Linked DNA regions of Runella sp. SP2. The protein of the gene in region 2 binds, or shares a complex with, the protein of the main gene of each other region. Links are inferred from orthologs where the notes say so. Each region holds a gene or a part of one and is shown on either strand. Other genes may lie near its edges.

Evidence for each region.
Region 1: the proteins of hslU (region 2) and hslV are in contact, whole or in part, in a solved structure (PDB 1G4A), measured with the Escherichia coli proteins. The link is inferred for Runella sp. SP2 from one-to-one orthologs.

Annotation. Positions count from the first base shown.
Region 1 is NZ_CP031030.1:115,055-125,964, reverse strand. The notes cover bases 90-2,843. They hold hslV (ATP-dependent protease subunit HslV), read right to left. Parts: upstream 1,861-2,843; coding sequence 1,318-1,860; downstream 90-1,317. Other genes in these bases: DTQ70_RS00505 (pyruvate dehydrogenase complex dihydrolipoamide acetyltransferase), read right to left, coding at 1,885-2,843; DTQ70_RS00515 (sensor histidine kinase), read right to left, coding at 90-1,100. In the rest of the region: more of DTQ70_RS00515, read right to left, coding at 1-89; more of DTQ70_RS00505, read right to left, coding at 2,844-3,522; DTQ70_RS00500 (Uma2 family endonuclease), read right to left, coding at 3,616-4,206; lepA (translation elongation factor 4), read right to left, coding at 4,228-6,015; DTQ70_RS00490 (DUF5916 domain-containing protein), read right to left, coding at 6,121-8,355; DTQ70_RS00485 (NAD(P)-dependent oxidoreductase), read right to left, coding at 8,411-9,067; DTQ70_RS00480 (hypothetical protein), read right to left, coding at 9,206-9,517; ade (adenine deaminase), read left to right, coding at 9,679-10,910. UniProt on the Escherichia coli protein: Protease subunit of a proteasome-like degradation complex believed to be a general protein degrading machinery. The complex has been shown to be involved in the specific degradation of heat shock induced transcription factors such as RpoH and SulA.
Region 2 is NZ_CP031030.1:4,368,245-4,379,295, reverse strand. The notes cover bases 3,487-6,381. They hold hslU (ATP-dependent protease ATPase subunit HslU), read left to right. Parts: upstream 3,487-4,163; coding sequence 4,164-5,600; downstream 5,601-6,381. Other genes in these bases: DTQ70_RS17445 (LytTR family DNA-binding domain-containing protein), read right to left, coding at 5,662-6,381; DTQ70_RS17455 (hypothetical protein), read right to left, coding at 3,735-4,025; DTQ70_RS17460 (hypothetical protein), read right to left, coding at 3,487-3,651. Also shown: DTQ70_RS17485 (voltage-gated chloride channel family protein), read right to left, coding at 1-1,108; DTQ70_RS17480 (DedA family protein), read left to right, coding at 1,224-1,859; diadenylate cyclase CdaA, read left to right, coding at 1,891-2,691; DTQ70_RS17470 (hypothetical protein), read right to left, coding at 2,704-2,889; DTQ70_RS17465 (hypothetical protein), read right to left, coding at 2,918-3,175; more of DTQ70_RS17460, read right to left, coding at 3,199-3,486; more of DTQ70_RS17445, read right to left, coding at 6,382-6,438; DTQ70_RS17440 (sensor histidine kinase), read right to left, coding at 6,435-7,487; DTQ70_RS17435 (sensor histidine kinase), read right to left, coding at 7,459-8,604; DTQ70_RS17430 (S41 family peptidase), read left to right, coding at 8,940-10,358; DTQ70_RS17425 (outer membrane beta-barrel family protein), read left to right, coding at 10,385-11,051. UniProt on the Escherichia coli protein: ATPase subunit of a proteasome-like degradation complex; this subunit has chaperone activity. The binding of ATP and its subsequent hydrolysis by HslU are essential for unfolding of protein substrates subsequently hydrolyzed by HslV.

The DNA.
Region 1 (10,910 bases), 4.2 Mb from region 2 along the record:
ATAGTTAATTGATGCGAATTGGGATACACCAATTCCAGCCTACGTCGAACATTATTCAGCCCAATCCCGCTTGAATGTTCCTTAGGGCCTTCCGATTTTCGGTTTTTTACTGAAAACACCAACGAAGAATCAGGAGTTATTTGCAATTGAATCTGGACAGGTTCTTCAGCTTTGGTGGTTTTTCCGTGTTTAAAGGCATTTTCAACAAACGAAATCAGCACCAAAGGCAATATGCGTTTACTTGTTAAATTACCTTCTACCGTAAACTCGACGGCAAGTTTATTCCCAAAACGAAGTTGATGAATCGTAATAAAATTCTTGATATGGTTTACTTCTTTTTCCAGTGACACCAAGCCCGTTTCATCGGTATCGTGCAGGCTGTATCGCATCATATCCGATAATAGCAAGATGGCCTCTCCTAGCGACTCTGAAAGCGGTTCTGCTTGGGCGTGGAGGTAGCTAAGGGTATTGTACAAAAAGTGAGGGTTGATTTGATTCTTGAGCGAACTTAATTCCGCTACCAACGCCATTTTTTCTAACGTCTGGCGCCTTTGTTGTTCTTCAAAATAATCCATTAAAATTCGATACCCAAACCCCACAATCATGAAAACCATCGACGTACGCAGCAACCAAGGAAAATAGTCTAGAAAGCTTTTCGTGTACTCAGCCTGAAGGCTTCCAAAAAGCAATTCGTTCACGTAAGTACGGAAGAATGCAAAAACAGCCGTTACCGATAGTTGTAACGCCAACGAACTCAACAGCCATTTGGTTTTACTTCCAGAATAAGGGACTATTTTAAGCAAATACGCATAGCCATAGGTAACTCCCATGACCAACACCATGTGCAATACAAACCAGTAGAAATATTGCCAAGTAAAGGTTTGCTCAAATCGCCCCTGAAAGTAATTACTGATTGAATCTTGAAGCAGCAACAAAGCCCCCCAAAACGTCCAAAAGTAAATGTGGTATTTGTATTTACGCCATTGGCTCATTTTGCTGTAAAATTCTTTTTTAAAGCAAATATCGGTTACGTAATGCTTATGGTGTTGGTTTTTTGGACGAATTTGGTCTTTAGACTGACCAACGCGGAGTTTGTCCATGTGAAACTAAATCACATAAAGTTTGTATTTCAAACCGCGAAAAGGGGCGTTTATCACTTTTTTTAGTATTGCACGCCACAACGCCCTACTTTTGAATCACCCAACAGCCATACAGCCATTTTCTTTTCACTTACAAGCCATGAAAACGACAAGCGCCCCGTCAACTCAATGACGGGGCGCTTTGTGTAAATACAAAAGCTACTATGACTCCATTGGCTTAGTCGTTGACTTTTTCCACGACTAAATTATGGTTGGTATAAATACAAATGTCGGCAGCGATGTGTAAACTTTCACGTACCATTTCTTCGGCCGAAAGGTGCTGTGCGTGTTTTTTGAGTGCCAATGCCGCCGATTGCGCAAACATAGACCCAGACCCAATCGCTGCTACTTGATTGTCAGGCTCTAAAACATCGCCAGTGCCTGAAATGACAAGTAACTCACCTTTCCCTGCGACAATCATCATCGCTTCCAAGCGGCGTAAAAAACGATCAGTACGCCAGTCTTTCGCCAATTCGATGGCGGCGCGTTTTAAATTTCCGCCGTACGCGTTGAGCTTTTCTTCAAAACGCTCCATCAGCGTAAAAGCATCGGCCGTAGAACCTGCAAAACCCGCAATGACTTTTCCTCCAGCTAGGCTTCTGACTTTACGAACATTACTTTTTGCTACAGTATTGCCCATCGTAGCTTGCCCATCGGCACCTACCACGACTTCGCCGTTATGAATAATTCCCACTACCGTAGTGGCATGAATTGGTTGCATATTTTTTAAAATAGTGTCAAAATGCTAAACCAACATTCCGAGTGGGTTTTCCAACAATTTCTTAAATGTTTGTAAGAAAGCAGAACCTGTAGCACCGTCCACCACACGGTGGTCACACGAAAGCGTTACTTTCATGATGTTGGTAGGATAAATGCTACCATCTTCTTTGAAAGCAGCTACTTTCTTAATACCTCCTACGGCCATGATACACGAATCTGGCGGGTTGATGATGGCCGTAAATTCGTCGATACCAAACATACCTAAGTTTGAAATCGAGAATGTATTGCCTTCCCAGTCTTTAGGTTGTAGTTTTTTATCTTTTGCTTTTCCTGCCATGTCTTTCACTTCGCTTGCAATGACAGAAAGGGTTTTCTTGTCAGCATCACGAACCACAGGTACCAACAAACCTTCATCAACCGCTACTGCTACCCCAACGTTAACGTAGTTGTACTTGCGGATTTTATCGCCCAACCATGCCGAGTTAATGGCAGGATGTTGTTTAAGTGCCAACGCTGCCGCCTTGATAACCATGTCGTTGAACGACACTTTCACTGGGCTAACTTCGTTGATTTTACCGCGCAATTCCATCGCTTTGTCCATGGTAATTTCCATGGTAAGGTAGAAATGCGGAGCAGTAAATAGGCTCTCGCTCAAACGACGGGCAATCGTCTTACGCATTTGCGATACAGGAGTATCTTCAAAGTCTCCAACCGCAGGGGCTGCTGGAGCTGCTGGTGCAGCTGATTGTGCTTTCGGAGCAGGCGCCTGAGTGCTAACTGCTGGCTGCTGGCTGCTAACCGCAGAAGCGCCATCAATGTCCTTTTTCACAATACGACCGCCTTCGCCAGTTCCAACAACTTGGCTTAAATCAACACCTTTATCTTTGGCAAGTGCTTTTGCCAACGGAGAAGCTTTGATACGTCCATCTCCGCTTGTTGCAGCTGCTGGAGCAGCGGTCGCCGCTGGAGCAGAAGCCACTGCCGCTGGTGCGGCTGGCGCAGGTGCACTAGCTGCTTGGGGGCTTAAAAGAGATTGATAATCAGCTCCTGCCTCACCAACAATAGCAATAATTCCATCGACAGGTACGGCTTCACCTTCTTTTACTCCTAGATAAAGAAGCGTTCCGTCTTCATAGTTTTCGAGTTCCATCGTTGCTTTGTCGGTTTCGACTTCAGCAATAATGTCACCCGACTTCACTACATCTCCTACTTTTTTCAACCATGCAACGAGCACACCTTCGGTCATCGTATCCGACATTTTAGGCATCCGTACCACCGTTGCGTTTACTGGAGCGGCTGGTGCAGCTGGCGCCGCAGGAGCAGCAGCAGGTGCTGGCGCAGCTACTTCCTGTGGAGCAGGCGCGGCTGGTGCTTCAGCGGGGGCAGGAGCAGCTCCTCCACCCAACAATGCTTGATAGTCTTCGCCTGGAGCTCCGATAATGGCAAGAATACCATCAACGGGCACCGCCGACCCTTTTTCTACGCCAATGTAAAGAAGTGTACCTTCTTGGTACGACTCCATGTCCATGGTCGCTTTGTCAGTTTCTACTTCGGCGATAATATCACCTGATTTGATTACATCTCCTACTTTTTTGTGCCAAGCTGCAATGACCCCTTCGGTCATTGTATCAGACATTTTGGGCATTCGGATTACTTCTGCCATAGTGAGTGGGTATGAATAGGGAATCTTTGTTTCGTTAAATTTCAAGGGTCAAAATTAGTAGAATCACGCAAAAGTCGTCATCTTCTTCGGGAATTAGTTTGACTTTGCAGATTCAAAGGTTATTCCGCTGTATATTTCTTCCATTGGAATTTCGGCTTGGATGGATGAAAATACGACGGTTTGGTCGAGTTGTTCATAGACTCTGTATTCCCACCTTTTATCATCTACTTTATAAAAGACTTCTACCAAAGGGAATCGTTGTTCAATCAACACATACTCCTGAAAACTAGCAATTTGGCGATAGGTTTTAAACTTTTCACCTCGGTCATAGGATTCTGAACTCTCCGAAAGCACTTCTACAATCAGGACGGGATTTTTAGCGGCCTCAGGATTTTCGTCGTAAAACTCCACAGGCCCACAAATCACTGACGCGTCAGCATAGCGGTACTTTTCTTCGCTAATGGCGATCTTGAGATCGCTGTTGTATGCACTACAAGGGCGTTTTTTTAAAGCACGGCGTAACTCACCTCCGACATTGTTTCCAATAAGGCTGTGCTCGGTTGTTCCTCCTGCCATTGCAAACACTTCTCCCCCATCGTACTGGTATTTGATGCCTGTTTGGCGTTCCAGTTCGAGGTATTCTGCGATTGTGTAGTAGTGGTGGCAATGTTCTGGCAATCCCATAAATAAGTGTGTTTAAAATCATTAATTAATCTTCAACACCGCCATAAATGCTTCTTGAGGAATTTCTACGCTGCCTACTTGGCGCATTCGTTTCTTTCCTTTTTTCTGTTTTTCCAACAATTTACGTTTACGCGAAATATCCCCTCCGTAACATTTTGCCAATACGTCTTTTCGCATCGCTTTTACCGTTTCGCGGGCAATGATTTTCTGACCAATTGCCGCTTGGATAGCGATTTCAAACATTTGACGCGGTATCAGTTCCCGTAGTTTTTCGCACAGTTTTTTACCCCATTCGTAAGCCTTCGTACGGTGAACAATGGCCGAAAGTGCATCCACTCCGTCGCCGTTGAGCATCACGTCCAGCTTAATCATGTCTGATTCGCGGTAATCGAGCAACTCATAATCAAGGGAGGCATAACCGCGAGAAATGGTTTTCAATTTATCAAAGAAATCAAAAACTACTTCGGCCAACGGCATCTCAAAAATCAATTCAACGCGCTCGGCAGTCAGGTAATTTTGATTTTTTAGCAGCCCTCGTTTATCCATACACAACTTCAAAATAGGGCCAATGTATTCTGACTTCGTGATGATTTGGGCTTTAATAAACGGCTCTTCAATCCAGGAAATATACGTTGGTTCGGGCATTTCAGAAGGAGCACTTACTTCTAATTCCGCTCCTTTGGTCGTCACTACCTTAAATTTCACAGAAGGAACGGTGGTAATAACCGTCATGTCAAACTCACGCTCCAAACGCTCTTGAACAATCTCCATGTGGAGCATTCCCAAGAACCCACAACGGAAACCAAAGCCTAGGGCGGCCGAAGTTTCGGGCTCCCATACTAAGGCAGCGTCGTTGAGCTGGAGTTTTTCCATCGCTTCGCGCATTTCTTCAAACTCACTGGTTTCGACGGGGTATAATCCCGCAAATACCATTGGTTTTACTTCTTCAAAGCCTTTAATAGGTTCTTTAGAAGGTTTTTCGGTATGCGTAATGGTATCCCCCACTTTTACCTCTTTGGCTACTTTAATCCCCGAAATCAGGTACCCTACGTCGCCACATTCAATGACGTCTTTGGGTTCTTTTTCGAGGCGCAGGGTACCAATTTCGTCAGCGTTGTACTCTTTACCCGTAGCCACAAATTTTACTTTGTCGCCTTTACGAATGCTTCCGTTTTGAACACGGAAAATTACCTCAATTCCACGGTATGAGTTAAAAACCGAGTCAAAAATCAAGGCTTGGAGTTCCGCATCTGGATTTCCTGACGGTGCAGGCACTCGCTCTACAATGGCATTTAGAATATCTTCAATCCCAATGCCCGCTTTTCCTGAGGCTGGAATAATGTCATTGCGGTCGCAGGCGAGGAGGTCTTCCATCTCATCTTTTACCTCTTCAGGCATTGCGCCAGGAAGGTCAATTTTGTTCAACACAGGAATAATCACCAACCCTTGGTTCATGGCCAAGTAAAGGTTAGAAATCGTCTGCGCTTCTACGCCTTGCGAAGCATCCACCAAAAGCAACGCACCTTCGCAGGCCGCAATCGAGCGCGATACTTCGTAGCTAAAGTCAACGTGGCCTGGTGTATCAATGAGGTTTAAGGTATATTTTTCCCCTTTATACATGTAGTCCATTTGGATGGCGTGGCTCTTGATGGTGATACCCCGTTCGCGTTCCAAATCCATATCATCTAACAGCTGGGCCTGCATCTGACGGTCAGTAACCGTTTTGGTAAACTCCAACAAGCGGTCGGCTAAGGTACTTTTGCCGTGGTCAATGTGGGCAATAATGCAAAAATTACGAATATTCTTCATTCAAAAAGTCGTTATACTAGCTCACCAATAGACAATTGGTTTGCAAAATTACGTTAGATTCGCCGAATAACAGCGGGTTGGATTAGATTTGCCATTAGCATCCTACTACAAATTGAACCAATAGGTCAATTTTGCTTGAATAGAGCGGTTTCTTGATTGGCCGTTGACCGTATTGTAATTGTCAATATACACCAAAAAGAAATCCGATACGGGCGCAAAACGCCATTGAAAACGGGTGTTGACGTTCATATTCTCAAACTGACTGTTGTATTGCAAAAAAGTCGTCAAAAACACTTTTTTTGAAAACGTCCAGTCTAACCGAGGTCCTAACAAAAACACGTTGTTGTCACCAATCGGAAGATTGATACGGTTGTACGTAAAATTCATTGCCAATGCGATGTAAGGTTGATAACGGTAATTAATAGAACCCGCTAAACTCACAATTGTTCCGTCATAATACTGCCCAATGAGCGGCTGGGCAAACAACCACCATTTTTTACGCTGGTCAGAGAAGTAATTCAACGACGCATTGTAGTACGTATAACTTCCTCCTTTTCGCAACGACGGCAATTTTCCATTACTGCGCAAAGCATCAAAATCGGAGAATAGATAGGTATAGTTTTGGTTCAACGATAAGAGCATTCGTGCGGAACTTTGAAACGACATCGACAAAAATGGCCCTGCTGTACGGTCGGTGACACCCACGTTAGGCATCGAATATTGCTCCAGCGCTACTCCTACACTGTACCGATTGACCAAGCGAGTACGGGGGTAAAACGAAAATCCGAGCGTTGGATTGATACGCAAAAAGTCCTTGCGTGGCACAAAGCCCACTTCGGCGTCGTAGCCCTTTCCTACCCAGTCGTGCGCCCAACGAAAGGTGTATTTCAGGACGCTGTACATCAACGAAAAGCCGTTGGCAAACGCATCTTTTTGTTTGTTTTCGCTGAATGATTGGTGATAATACGCTTTGCCTTGCCAACGGCTGTCTCGTGACGTGAAATTGTACTCTAATCCTCCCACGCGGTTGAAACTTGACAAATTCCGCCCCATTTCGGGGTGTAAGGTTTGTTTATTGACAAAAATAGCGGCAATGTTAGAGCGACTAAACACCTTCCTCTGCACCGACGCCACGGCAAAATTAGCGCCCGAAATCCCTTTAAACTCGTCGTCGGCTGTTTGGGCATTCAACAAACCTATGCGCCAGTTATCATCCAACTTACCACTCAAGCGCGCTCCATACACAATGCGATTCGGTACGCCCAAACCCGTGGTCGAATCTTTGGCAATCCCAATTTGACGAGAGAAAAAGGGACTTAAAATTTGGTTTCCTGCTCCGCCCAAATTGCCTTGAGGAGGCAAAAAAGGATTGATAACGTAGCTGCCAAAGCCCGAAAACAAGTCGGAATTTTCGAGAAAAAACTGGCGCTGCTCGGGAAGGTTTATGTCAAAACGAGTGAGGTTAATAATCTGGCGGTCGGCTTCGACATTCGAGAAATCAGGATTCACCGTTAAGTCCAGATTTAGTCCCGACGTCACGGCGATTTTAGCGTCACCGCCCACGTTAAAACGCGTGCCGTTGTTGGGGTTATTGCGATTCACAAAATCCTGCGAATTACCCGCCGCGATGTACGGAATCAACGAAATGTTCGCCCCCGTTTTACGCAGTGGTTTTTCAAAAACAATGGGAATGGAATACCCCAAATTCATAATCAATTGATTTTGGGGTATTTGAACTACCGTACTTTGCTCATTAATTTGGGTATCAAAACGATAGCTTTTAAACAACCACTGCGTTGTCCCTTCTTTAAAACGCAAAGTTGTAAAGGGAATAGCAACTTCGGTAGTCCAATAGTTGTCGTAAATTTTCGACTCGGCCGTCCATTTATTGTCCCAAAACTCACTGAAGAATGTATTGTCGGTAGCTCCATTGTACAACAATGCCTCCCGCATGACGCCCAAAGGATTGGTGCCAAACAGAAAGGCATTGGTGCGATCGTTGAACGTATCGAAGATAAAACTCACGTTGTCGTTGCTGCCTGCCCGATAATCCCGCCGATACGACAAAACCACGTAGTTTTTATGTTGCGCATGGCATTTAGCACTGACGTAGATATTTTTGTCATCAAAGGTCAATTTTACTTCGGTTTTGTAAACTGCCTTGAGCGTATCCGACGGGAAATACTGCCAAAACGTCCCAATTGTAGGAATAGCCGCCCACGTTTGTTCATCAAGCACACCGTCAATTTTTATTTTCTCCGTCGTAAACTTGACTTGATAGGGCGGCGCAGTTTGGGCAAAAGCAAAAAGAGGCAAGCACAATAGCAGTAAAAGTCTCATCGATACGCAAAACGGTTTAGGTTAACAGAAAGCACTTAACGAGCCACAAAATTACTCATACTGAGCCAATAAACGGAGCTTTTTTCCAATATGTACGGTCACTGAGTTGAGTTATTAGAAAGCACGCCAAATCGGTTGCACTAATTTTTTCACCCAGCATGTCTTCTGTACTTATTAGAACGTCCTTCCGACTATCTATCAGCTCAATAAGTGGAAGCCGAACCAATGTCCATTGCACTTTACTGTCCCTTAAAAGTTCATATTCTCGTTGTTTATCGGCCGTAGAAAGCGGAAAATTGGTTTTCATCCATTCAGTTGAGAACTGCGTTTTAGCGCTTTTTTGGTCAAAAGGCGTATCCACGTTTAATCCTGTGGTCACAATATACCGTTCGATGCTACACTCGTTCATCGCTCTAAGTATATTTTGTGTGGATTGGCTAAAGATTGTAGGTTCACTATTAGGGATACCCAAACCCAACGTACTTATCACCGCGTCGCAGCCTTGAATCAACTGACGCACGACTTCATAATCTTGGACATTACCATTAATAATTTCTACCGTAGGCTGGTTATAAAACAAAGGCAAGTCTCGCGAAAAAGCATTGCGAATCAATAATTTTAAACGAAAACCTTGTCGAAGCAATTCTTGTACTAAATAAGCGCCTGATTTACCTGTGCCGCCTACCACGGCAATAATTGGGGAAGAATTCATAAAAGTCTTTGTAAAAATTGAAAAATAAGAGAACCATTACTCGTTATTTCATCGACTGAGCAGGATGGTAGTTCTTAGAAGCCATCCAAGTTTCGCGTATTTTTACAAAGAGATTTTAATGAAGCAAAAGTAACTTTTTTACAAATACTTCCAAAATGCCCACGGTTTTCGAGTAGTGAGGTAACTCAAATTTTGATCATTGGCATACGCCTCGCGTTCAAAACAAATGTTTCGATAGGCACGATAGCGGTGGCGGTAAACGATAAGGCGAACTAGGTATTCCAAAAGATACCAAACGTAAAACAGAAGCAGGCCCATTTCAGCCTGTTGTCGAAGGTGAATCCGTTCGTGGTTAATAAGCCACGCAGGAGGATTTTGTTTCTTAAAAAAGACCCACGGAAAAAACGTCAGCCCACCTACCCAAAGGAAGGGAACATGCACTGAAATCATGGGTAAACGCGGTCGTTTTAGCATGAAATTGTCAAAAATTTGATTTCTTTTAATGAAAAATCTAATTTTAGCACTCTTTGGCGAAAAGTTAGGAGTTTCTGGCACAAATCACAAAATCGTCGTTTCTCCCTTTGACCAAACCATTAACCTTTACAAGCCCCATGCGATTTACTGCCAACCTCCTCAATGTGTTTGATCACATTATTTCTTATGCCGAAATCGACGTTGAAGACACCCGTATCGTCAACATTTCTATTCTTGGAGGAGAACGAATAGGTGCTCCCTACGTACTACCTGGTTTTATTGATGCCCACGTCCACATCGAAAGCTCAATGCTTACGCCAGTTCAATTTGCCCGTTTGGCAGTAGTACATGGCACAGTCGGGACAGTTTCTGACCCTCATGAAATTGGGAATGTGCTGGGCGTAAAAGGCGTCGAATACATGATTGAGGATAGCCGAAGAGTGCCCTTTAAATTTTGCTTTGGAGCGCCCTCGTGCGTACCTGCGACCACTTTCGAAACCGCTGGGGCGACTATTTCCGTCAAAGAAGTTCGACAATTGTTGGCATTAAAGGAAATTGGATATTTGGCCGAAATGATGAACTTCCCTGGGGTTCTCAACGAAGACCCAGAAGTAATGATGAAGATTCAGTGGGCCAATGCCTTCAATAAACCCATCGACGGCCACGCACCTGGGCTTCGGGGTGAGGCCGCAAAAAAGTACATTGAAACGGGCATTACCACCGACCACGAATGTTTTACATACGACGAAGCATTTGAAAAAATCCAGCTTGGACTCGAATACGTCTTGATTCGGGAAGGAAGTGCCGCCAAAAATTTTGAAGCGCTTATTCCACTGATGGCGCAGTATTCTTCCCGACTGATGTTTTGTTCGGACGACAAGCACCCTGACAACTTGGTCGATGGCCACATCAATCAACTGGTGAAACGTGCTTTGGCCAAGGGCTACAAGCTTTTCGATGTTTTGCGGGCGGCTTGTGTCAATCCTGTTTTGCACTATCGTCTGCCCGTGGGGCTGCTTCGAGAAGGCGATTCGGCTGACTTTATCATTGTGGACAACCTCAATGACTTTACCATTCTCGAAACTTATATCAATGGCGAAAAAATAGCCGACCGTGGCACGTCTCTTTTGCCTGATTTGCGCAGTCCAATCGTCAATCAGTTTGATTGCCAGCCTTGCCAAGCATCCGATTTAGCTATTCCTGCTCCTAGTACTTTTCTTACTTTAAAAGTCATTGAAGCCCTAGATGGCCAATTAATCACCAACCTACTTGAGGTACCCGCCCGCGTCGAAACGGGATATATTGTTTCTGATACCGAGCGGGATATTCTCAAAATTGCGGTCATAAATCGTTATCAACCCGCCCCTGT
Region 2 (11,051 bases):
TCCCCATTAGTGTACATGCAATGGGTGTATTGGTCGCACCTGCGAAGACAGAAACGAAACCCATCCCTGCCAGCAATGCCATCGGCAACGGAACAAAAGCCGAAAGCGCATTGCCCAAGGTGGCTCCAATAAAAAAAAGAGGAGTAACTTCACCGCCCTTAAAACCTGCACCGAGGGTGAAGGTGGTCAACAAAAGTTTGAGTACAAAATCGTAAGAAGCAAGCGGTTCAGTAAAAGATGCGACAATGGTTGGAACCCCCAAACCAATGTGCCGAGTTGTGCCCAAAAGCCAAATACAAACCGCCAATACCGCCCCCCCAACCACGGGCCGAAGTGGGGGATAGGCAATGGTTCGTTTGAAAAAATCTCCCCAAAAGTGTACGATTTTAGAAAAAGAAAGCGATGTTAGCCCAAATAAAATACCCGCAAAAATGGCCCAAAGTAGCGTATCTGCATGAATAGGGGGCACGCTGGGGATGCTATAATGCGTATGAGCTACTTGCCATGCGTGGCAGGTGTAGTCGGCGACCAGTGCCGTGAGAAGGCTAGGCAAAAGCGCTTCGTAGCGCATACGCCCCACAATCAGGACTTCGAGGGCAAAAACACTGCCCGCCAGCGGTGTTCCAAATACCGAGGCAAAACCCGCACTGATTCCAATGATCAGTAAAATACGGCGGTCATCGTCTGAAAATCGGAAGAGTTTGGTAAACTGGTCGGCAATAGCTCCCCCCATTTGAACGGCTGTACCCTCGCGACCCGCCGAGCCGCCAAACAAGTGCGTAACTAGTGTACCAAAAAGCACAAGCGGAGCCATTTTGAGCGGAACAATCTGGGACGGACTGTGAAACTCTTCGATGAGTTGGTTGTTGCCTTTTAGTACATCTTGCCCAAAATAATAATAAGCCCCGCCCACGATAAAACCACCCACGGGCAAAAACCAGATAATCCAAGGATGGGCTTCTCGCCACTCGGTGACCCAATTGAGCGATACTAAAAAAAAGGCTGAAGCCGAACCCGCCAAAACTCCCACGATAAGTGCCATTGCCAACCATTTGAGCACAAAAAGAAAAGTAGCGCTGGGGAAGATGACGGATTTGTTATTTTTCATGTTTTAATAGCGTATTTTGCCCTGAAAAGTACTAAAAAGTGAACTATTACCCTAGAAAATTAGTATGCAACAGGTAGAGGGCTTGTTGTGAAAGATAAGTTGTGTAATTTTGAACATGAATTCTATCCTTGATTTTTTCCAATACCTCCTTAACTCCGAGGAACTTATCCGTACGGGAGGGCTAGTGCTCATAACGCTTATTATTTTTGCCGAAAATGGGCTGTTTTTTGCGTTTTTTCTGCCAGGCGATTACCTCGTTTTTTTGGCAGGCGTATTTTGTGCGCTCAAAATCCTCGACGTTCCCATCTTTTTGTTACTGATGTGCCTGTTTTTAGCAGCTATTGTGGGTTCTTTGACGGGCTACCTAACTGGACGTTTTTTTGGGGATCGCATACAAAATCGACCTGATTCGCTGTTCTTTAAGAAGCAACACATCGATACTACCCGTAAGTATTTCGATAAGTACGGAAGTCGTACCTTGGTGATTAGCCGATTTTTGCCCGTGGTGCGCACTTTTGCGCCTATTTTGGCAGGATTGGTTCGGATGAACATTGGCGGCTTTATGGTGTTTAATGTGTTGGGAGCAGGATTATGGATTTTTGGATTGACGGGTGGAGGTTATTATTTCGGGGAAAAATTTCCGTGGATCATAGATTACGTACATTATATCATCTTTTTCTTTTTAGGAATTACGACGTTTACAGTCGTAAAGGGGTATTTTAACGCTAAAAAAGAAATTGCTGACGAATAAATTGCCAATATCAAAATAGCTAGTCGTTATTATGTTCGTTTTTCACATCGGTTTTTTGAACGTTGAGTGGGTTGACGTCTTGGATATTGCCTTGGTAGCTTTCCTTTTGTATCAGATATATTACTTGGTGCGGGGAAGTTTGGCGAGTAGGGTATTTTTAGGGTATTTGTTGATTTACCTTTTTTATTTGGTCGTCAGGGCCATTGGATTAGAATTGCTCACCAAAATCTTGGAGTATTTCATGGGGGTGGGTGCAGTAGCTCTTATTGTTATTTTCCAACAAGAAATTCGTCGTTTTTTGTTGTTTGTCGGAAAATCAACAGCTTTTGCCAATAACCGTCTCATCGGACGTTTTTTTCGTCAACCAACTTCGGCCGATAAAATCAACGAAATCAAGCCCATCATAGAGGCGGTTCGGGCACTGGCGGCTGAGTTTACGGGGGGATTGTTAGTACTCAAGAAAAACGATGAACTCGATAAATACATCCAAACGGGCGAAGAGGTGGACAGTGTATTGTCAAAACGCCTTTTTCTATCGCTCTTTAATCAATACAGCCCCATGAACGACGGGGGCGTCATCGTAGCCGATGGGCGCATCAAAGCCGCTCGTTGTATTTTACCCGTTTCGGATAGCGATGATTTCGGAAATTTGGGCTTCCGTCACCGCGCGGCACTTGGCATGAGCGAAGTAACCGACGCGGCGGTGATTGTCGTTTCGGAAGAAACAGGACGTATTTCGTTGGCCATAGAAGGCCAATTTCTCAGCAATATATCGGCTTCAGAAGTCGAAGAACGCCTCAAAAAGTACTTGTTTGAAGTAGGCAGAAAATAAACGAAGTCGTTTTTAGTCTTCGTTTTTTAATAAGTACTTCCGACGGACATCATTGAGCAGAAACTTCTTTTGGGCAGTAAAACTCTCAGGGTGAATTTGAGAGAACAGTTGCTCCCATTCCTGAAAACGCTCCGCTTCTTGTTGGCTAAAGGTTTTTATGTCAATTTTTTTGGTGACAAGGTATTCTTCAAAAGTCATGGCAAAAAAGTTTGAGAATGAACCACTACTAGACTAAATCAAATCGGGTAAGGACGTCGTTGAAGTCGCTGTGCATTTGCTGAAAACGGGCAAATACACTTTTTAGGAAAACTTCGTCCGCAAAAACTTCTCTCAGGGCGGCTTCATCCCCCAAAAAGTCCATTTGATTTATTTTATACATTTGTTCGTAAGGCCCAGCTTCAATCTTGACGATGTATTTTTCATTCCAAGTATAGAGCGAAATTTTGTACGAATCAGTCGTGGCGATGTCTCCAACGTAGCGCATAATTGTGTCTTAATTTTGGGAATTTACTCACACGCCTCTTTGCGACGCGTATCAATGATGCTGAGGATTTTCCAGCCAGCGGGTGTTTTTATTAATTGAAACGCATTGACACCACAGTGGCTAAAATTGCCTTTGTAATAAAATTTGTAGGGAGTCCAAGCAGTAGCCAAGTCACCATCAATACGGATTTGCATTCCCGAGAGGCGTTCGTCGAGGTCACCAGGCGTAGCTTTGCCAATGCTTTTTAGAAACCCGTCAAATGAATCAGACTTAACACTGATGTCGCCTGATTGGGCTTTGACAATTGATTCGAGGCGGGCGTTGGCAAGCAGCGTTTGGTGTACCATGGCCGAGTCACTTTTTTTCATTCCTTCAAAAAGTTGTTGGATAGGCACTTTCACAGCTGCTTCTTCGGTTTGCGAAAAGCCAATAAATGATGCAGTGAGAAAAAAGCAGAGGAGAAAAAATGGTTTCATTGGTTTAGTAGTAGGTTGATGGAAATAAAAGAAGCGACGCTTGTTCAAGCGTCGCTTCAAATTTATAACAAATCCCGCAGAAATTATTTCGCTGCTACAACTGTATCAGCAGGAGTGGCCGCAGGAGCAGTAGTTTCTGGAGTAGCACCACCAAACAATTTTTCACGGATGGCGTTGGTACGTTGCTCCAATTCTGGTTTTGCCGTATATTTAATCTTGGTTTGACGAGCCGCCGAATCGGGATGAACGCCGTAAACGTATTCATCTCCAGCACGCAAATCCGTCTGTTCGATGGTATTGTTCTTTTGATACTTACAAGAGGCTAAAGAAACCGTCAACAACAAAGCACTTATTTTCAAAAAGTTACGTTTCATCTTCAAGATTCGTTTATCAAATTTGTACAAAAATAGAGGTCAAATTTGAAAATGCCAACGTTTCTACATTTGTTTTGCAAAAAAAATGCCCTTATTGCCTTCTTAAATTTATCTATTTTCACATTGTCAAATTAACGGATGTCCTCACAATTAGATAAACTAACTCCCCGCGAAATAGTCGCCGAACTAGACAAATACATTATTGGGCAGCACGATGCAAAGCGTAATGTCGCCATTGCTCTCCGAAACCGCTGGCGTCGGATGAACAGCACACCCGAGATGCAAAAAGAAATTATTCCTAATAATATTTTGATGATTGGGGCGACGGGGGTCGGGAAAACTGAAATAGCTCGTCGCTTGGCCAAAATCGCCGATGCACCGTTTGTAAAAGTCGAAGCATCGAAGTTTACGGAAGTAGGATACGTCGGTCGCGACGTCGAAAGTATGGTGCGCGACTTGGTAGAACAAGCCGTAAATATGGTAAAGACGGCCAAAAAAGAAGAAGTAAAACAAAAGGCGCAGGACATCGTAGAAGAGATTATTTTGGATGTACTGATTCCGCCAATGTATCCCAATAACCCTCCTAAGAACAATAGCCGCCCAAGCGTAGGTTTTGAGATTACGGATGATACCGACGCCGTTAATCCTCCTCCGCCTGTTTCGTCCATGCCTGACCACGAACTCAACGAGCGCACACGCGTACGTTTTCGCGATAAGCTACGGGCGGGTGAACTCGAAAATCGGAAAATCGAGATTGATATGCAGTCTTCGTCGGCTCCTAATATTGGCGTTATGGGTGGGCCTATCGACGATATGTCGATGATGAATTTGCAAGAAATGCTCGGTAACATGATGCCCAAGCGTAATAAAAAACGTAAAATGAGCATTGCCGATGCCCGCAAGATACTGTTGGAAGAAGAAGCAGCCAAGCTCATTGACATGGATGAAGTCAAAGAAGAAGCGCTGTTGAAGGCTGAAAATTTAGGAATTATTTTTATTGACGAGATTGACAAAATCGCCAATTCCAACGGCAAAGGCGGAGGGCCTGACGTAAGCCGCGAGGGGGTTCAGCGCGATTTGCTCCCGATTGTCGAAGGCTCAACGGTCAATACCAAGCATGGCCCAATCAAAACCGATCATATCTTGTTCGTAGCAGCGGGAGCTTTTCACGTGTCTAAACCTTCGGATTTGATTCCCGAACTACAGGGACGTTTCCCGATTCGGGTCGAATTGCAAAGCTTGACGGAAAACGATTTCTACCGTATTTTAAAAGAGCCGCGCAATTCCCTCACGCGCCAATATTTTGCGTTGATGGAAGCCGAAGGTGTTGAATTGACGTTCCAAGATGACGCATTGTTAGAGTTGGCCAAATTGGCGTTTACCATCAATTCTGAAGTAGAAAACATTGGTGCGCGTCGTCTTCAGACGGTGATGAGTACTTTGCTCAATGACTTCATGTTTGACATTCCTGATGTTATCGGGCCCAATGCCCACGTGATTGTGACCAAAGAACTGGTGCAGGAGCGTTTGGCAGGGCTGGTCAAAAACCGCGATTTGAGTCAGTATATATTGTAATGCTCAACAGCAAACCTCCCGAATGTTCGCCTGCGTAGAGTACAAACATTCGGGAGGTTAGTTAACGAATAACAATTTGCCCTTCTAATTTCGCCAATAAGCCATCTCGGTATTGCATTCCAATCGGAATCTGAGTGTGTGAATGAAACGACAACATATTGCCGCTGATGCTTTTGATTTTTGGCAAACTGGCAATATACGATTTGTGTACCCGCACAAAGATGCTTTCTGGTAGGCTTTCCTCCATTTTTTTCATGGTTAGGTACGTCACGATAAAACGGTCGCGGAGGTAAATTTTAACATAGTCCTTCATCGCTTCCACGTACTGAATTTCATCAAATAGGACTTTGACCAAAGTCCCATCTTCTTTGACAAAAATCCCGTTGTCTTCCCCGCGAAGCGTTGGGGGAGTTTTGGCTTCGGTTTCCAGTGGCGGTTCTTGTAGTTCGTGGCGACGTTTTTCGAGGATTTCTTTGGCCTCTCGCCGCTCTTTTACTTTTTGGATGGCCCTTAGAAAACGCTCAAAGGCGATGGGTTTGAGCAGATAATCAGTAACATCCAGTTCAAAACCATCGTGAGCATACTGGTGAAAGGCCGTTGTCATAATCACTTGTGGCCGATATGACAGAGATTTGAGAAACTCCAAGCCTGAGATTTGGGGCATTTCAATATCGCAAAAAATCAAGTCGATGGAATGTTGCGATAGAAGCTCATAGGCTTCAAAGGCGTTGCTTGCCTTGCCTGCAAGCTCTAAAAAAGGAAGCCGTTTGACAAACGTCTCAATGATTTCCTGAGCGATCGGCTCGTCTTCAACAATAATGCAACGGAGGTTTTTCATAGCTCAAGTTTTAAATCAACTTTATACATTCCTTCATTTTCGATTACCTTCAATCGATGCTTGTTGGGGTACAAGAATGCCAATCTTTTTTGCACATTTTCGATACCCGAATGCTGGCAGTCGGGAACGTAGTCCGACTCAATTTTTAGCTCTAACACCGCATCTTGCGTTTTTATATCTACCTCGCAGTTGGATTTTATACATTTAAAGGCTTTTTCTAAAAGGGGAAAAATCAGTAATGGACTAATCGCTAGGTGGTCGAGGATATGGGTTTTGAGCCGAAAATTGACGTTTGCGTGATCAGCTAGCCGCGTTTCTTGCAAGTCAATGTAATTAATCATAAAATCCAATTCCTTCTGAAGCGCTACTTTCTCGACATCCGTTTCATAAAGGGTATAGCGAATCATATTTGAAAGCTTGAGTGTCATTTGTTCGGCCTTTTTTGGGTCGGTATTAACCACATTTTTGATGTTTTCGAGCGATTCATTGATAAATTGAGGATTAATCTGCGATTTAAGGAGCTTTATCTCCAAGTCCATCTTATTCTTATTCAGCGTATTGTTTTTGCGTTGTTCTAAGGCCAAGTCTATCATTATTTTTAAGGAAATGGGCAACCAACGGGATGCTTGTATCAAAAATATAATAGGGTTGAGTAAAAAATTGGACAAGCGCTGCATTAGCCCTCCTCCGTCGATATTGATCATTTTTTGATAGTCTTGGTTGAACGTTCCAAAATCGAGGTGGCTTAGCGCAATTTGCCAGATGATTTCGTTGACGACCGTTTTGACTAAATGTCCCACCACATATACTAAAAACAAATAAATGACATACTTATAGTGCACAAACAGCCGACGCACACAGTACAACGCCAATCGGTACGTGATGTAAAAAACAATGATGTTTCCGAACGACCAAAATAAGGCACCCGACGTGAACATATTGGTGGTAGAGCCGACGTAAATGGTATTATTAAAAAACCAAAAAAGCCAAAACAGAAGCTCAAAAATGCCTACTCGTTTATCATAAAGGTAATCTAAGGTGGACTTCATAGCTGTTGGGGTTATCGAGGATTTGGAGCGAATGGTCGGGGTAAAGAAGCGATAGACGGCGTTTGATATTGACCAAGCCGATTCCACCTACTTTCGTTTTCGATACTTTTAAATCGGGTTTTGAATTGTGGATATCGAAATGCAACTGATTGTTTTTCAGGAAAATGTGGATGTCGATTTGGGCGTGTTTGAGGTTGTCGCTTAGGCCATGTTTGAAGGCGTTTTCGACAAAAGGCAACAAAACCCGAGGAGCAATGAAATGGTTGTTAATGGTGTTTTCGTCCACCTTAAAATCAATATGAACGTTTTGGTCGTGCCTAATTTTTTCGAGGCTGATGTAGTTTTTGAGGTAATTGATTTCTGAAAGTAGCGGTACGTTATTGCCTTTGGAATCATCAAAAGATTCTTTTAAAAGGCTTTGTAGTTGGCTGATGGCGGTGGTTGTGGTGGGCTTTTGATTGAGAATGAGCCCGTAGATATTGTTGAGCGAATTGAATAAAAAGTGAGGATTAAGCTGACTTTGTAAAAACCGAGATTCGAGGTCGTGGTTAAGGTCATTGAGGTGTTTTTGCTTGATGATATTTTCAATAAAGTATTTGACGGATTTTACGAAAATAATGAGTCCAAAATGAGACTTGAATTCAAAAAATATGACAAACGCAAACGATATGCTTCGAAAGTGTCCCCACAAACCGTATTGGTTGTAGATGTCGAGAAAGGCAAGGAAAGGGTTGTCTTCCCTAGATGCTGAATAACTCACAACGGTATTGTTGCTGTAAACTTCTTGAAGAAACGCGTGAGTGAAATAGCTAAAGACCGTAAAGTACCAGAAAGCAATGGGCGAAAAAAAATGCCAATAGCGTTCTGTGACGAAGTAGGTAGGAAATAAATAATAAAAAATGGCGTAGGCAGCGGCTAAATTGGTGAGCCAGTACACATAAAAGTGGACGCCGTATTTTAAGTCTTCAACGAAAAACTCGTTGGCAAGAAATGTATAGCTCAAGTAAATGTAACACAGATGCGCCAAAATACGCAGCCAAAGCCTAGAATTATAGAAATTTAGGGTTTTTTCAACGACATCAAATATTTGTAGGTTCGGTTGGTCGAGGCGATTCATACGTTCGTCTAAAAATTTGGGCAAATTTCGTCAAAGTGTATTAGTTTCTACCAACATGTGCCTGTGTTGCTATTTGTGTCTGAGGTTGTGAGCAACCGCCTGCACCAGTCGTATTTGGGTCGGTTAGGAGTAACCTCCCGCACGTGTCGGCGGTCATGTGCCTGCGGTTGCTCACAACCGCAGGAAATCGTCGTAGTTGGGTTTGGTCGTAAGTAACGTAAACGTCCCAGTTGTCGAGTTTTCGTCGAGAGGAAAGCGAGGTTCGTCAAAAAACTTTGGTAACGACAACGTATCCGTGCAGTTTTGAACCACGATTTCTAAACGAACCAAAGCGTATGGCAAACCGATTTTTTTTCTGTATTTTCTTACTTTTTGTAACTGAAAGTATTGCCCAAAACTGTGAATGCTCGGCGGTGTTGGCTACGTACATCCAGAAAACAGAAGCCAACTATGCAGGTTTTCAAGACAAGGTAACTGCTCAAACACGGCCACGGTACGAACGACTACTGGATAGTTTGCAAACGGCAGCCCGTGACTTACCAGGCGATAAACAGTGTTTTCAATTGGTACGGGCGTACAAGCGTTTTTTCAAGGATGGACATTTTCAAGTGTATTTCAATGAACCTGAAGTGGTAGTGCCTATTCGAAGCATTAGCATGGATGAGACCAAGGCAAAAGCTTATTTTGACGCAAACAAGGACAAACTACACCCCTTGGAAGGAATCTGGGAAATTGCGGATGGTAGTTACCGCGTTGCACTCATGCGTGACCCACAACAACCCGACAAAATGGCAGCGGTGGTGTTGGCGGCTCAAAATAAAAAATGGCAAGTAGGCATGGTGAAATTTGAAGCCGCCGCCAGTGGCCTAAGCCCTTATAAAGGAGTTTACTGGGCGGGCGACCTCACTTCTTCCCCACGGACTTTTTCGCTGGAAGGAAACTTGCTCAACATCCCTAATTCGGGCTATTGGGCGCGGCAGTATCCTCAAAAGGCAACCCCCGATGAACTTGCTAAAGCACAGCAGGCTGAGGAGGAGTTTCATGTAAAAGCAATTGACAAACAAACTTTTTACGTACGAATTCCTTCCTTTGGTATTTCCTTTGAAATGGTGGATAGCGTCTTGAAAGCGCACGATGCAACGATACGCAATTCCCCCCATTTGATTGTAGATATTCGTGACAACTCGGGTGGAATGAACGCTTCGTTTCCTGCCATTTTAAAGTACCTGAATACCCATAATTTTCGTGATGTTTACTCGCATTTTAGGAGCACGCCTGACAACCTGAAGGCAGAACAAAATATCATTGACAAAGCGCTGACTCAAGGGTGGATTTCGGCCAAAGAGGCAAAGCCTTGGCAGGAGAGTTTGGCTAAAAGCCGATTAAAAGTGGGGCAAATGGTGGAATATCCTGCCGATACGATGTCGTACGGGGAAGTGTTGCCGTATCCTCAAAAAGTAGCAGTGTTAATGAATGAAAACTGTTACAGCAGCGCGGAATACTTTGTGTTTTATGCCAAACAAAGTAAAAAAGTGACGCTTTTCGGCAACCATACGGGCGGAATGATGGACTATGGTAATGTGCGAGAACACGAGTTACCGTGCAAAAACTTTGAATTACGCTTGCCCACCACCCGCACAGGGTGGGTCGATTATGCCCCCATCGACAACATTGGTTTTCAGCCCGATGTGCAGATTCCAAGTTCGGAAAAAGATTGGATAAAATTTGTTCAAAATTACTGGCAATCAAAATAGCGTTTTAACCTTTTTTCTTAACAGTCATGAAACATCTTTTCGTTGTACTGACATTGGTCAGCGGGCTATGCTTTGCCCAAAACAAAGGAAGCATCAAAGGACGCACGGTGGAAATGAGCACCCAAAAAGGAGTGGAGTTTGCGAGTGTAGCGTTGCTATCATCGTCAGATTCATCGCTCGTAAAAGGGGGCGTGACTGATACACTGGGGCGTTTTACGCTGCAAAATATCGAAGATGGGCACTATTTGTTGGCCATTTCTAGCGTTGAATACCAGCGTTTTGTGTCGAACCCTATCCACATTAATGAAAACCAACGAGACTGGGATGTTGGGACGTTATTCTTACAAGCCGACCAAAAGCAACTCAACGAAGTCGTGGTGAAAGGTACCAAGCCTGTTTTTGAGCAAAAAATGGGTAATATCATCGTAAACGTGGATAGCAAAATGTTCAAAACCGCCACCAATGCCCTTGAAGTTATGCGGCGTTCGCCAGGGTTGTTGGTGGACATGAGCGGAAAAATTACGTTTAGAGGAACATCGCCCAAAATTTTGATTGACGGTAAAGACCTACGAATGACTGAAGAGCAGGAAAAAAACTACCTGAGATCACTAACTCCTGACCAAATTGAAACGATTGAACTCATGCCTACGCCACCTGCCAAGTACGAGTCGTCGTTTCAGACGGTGATTAATA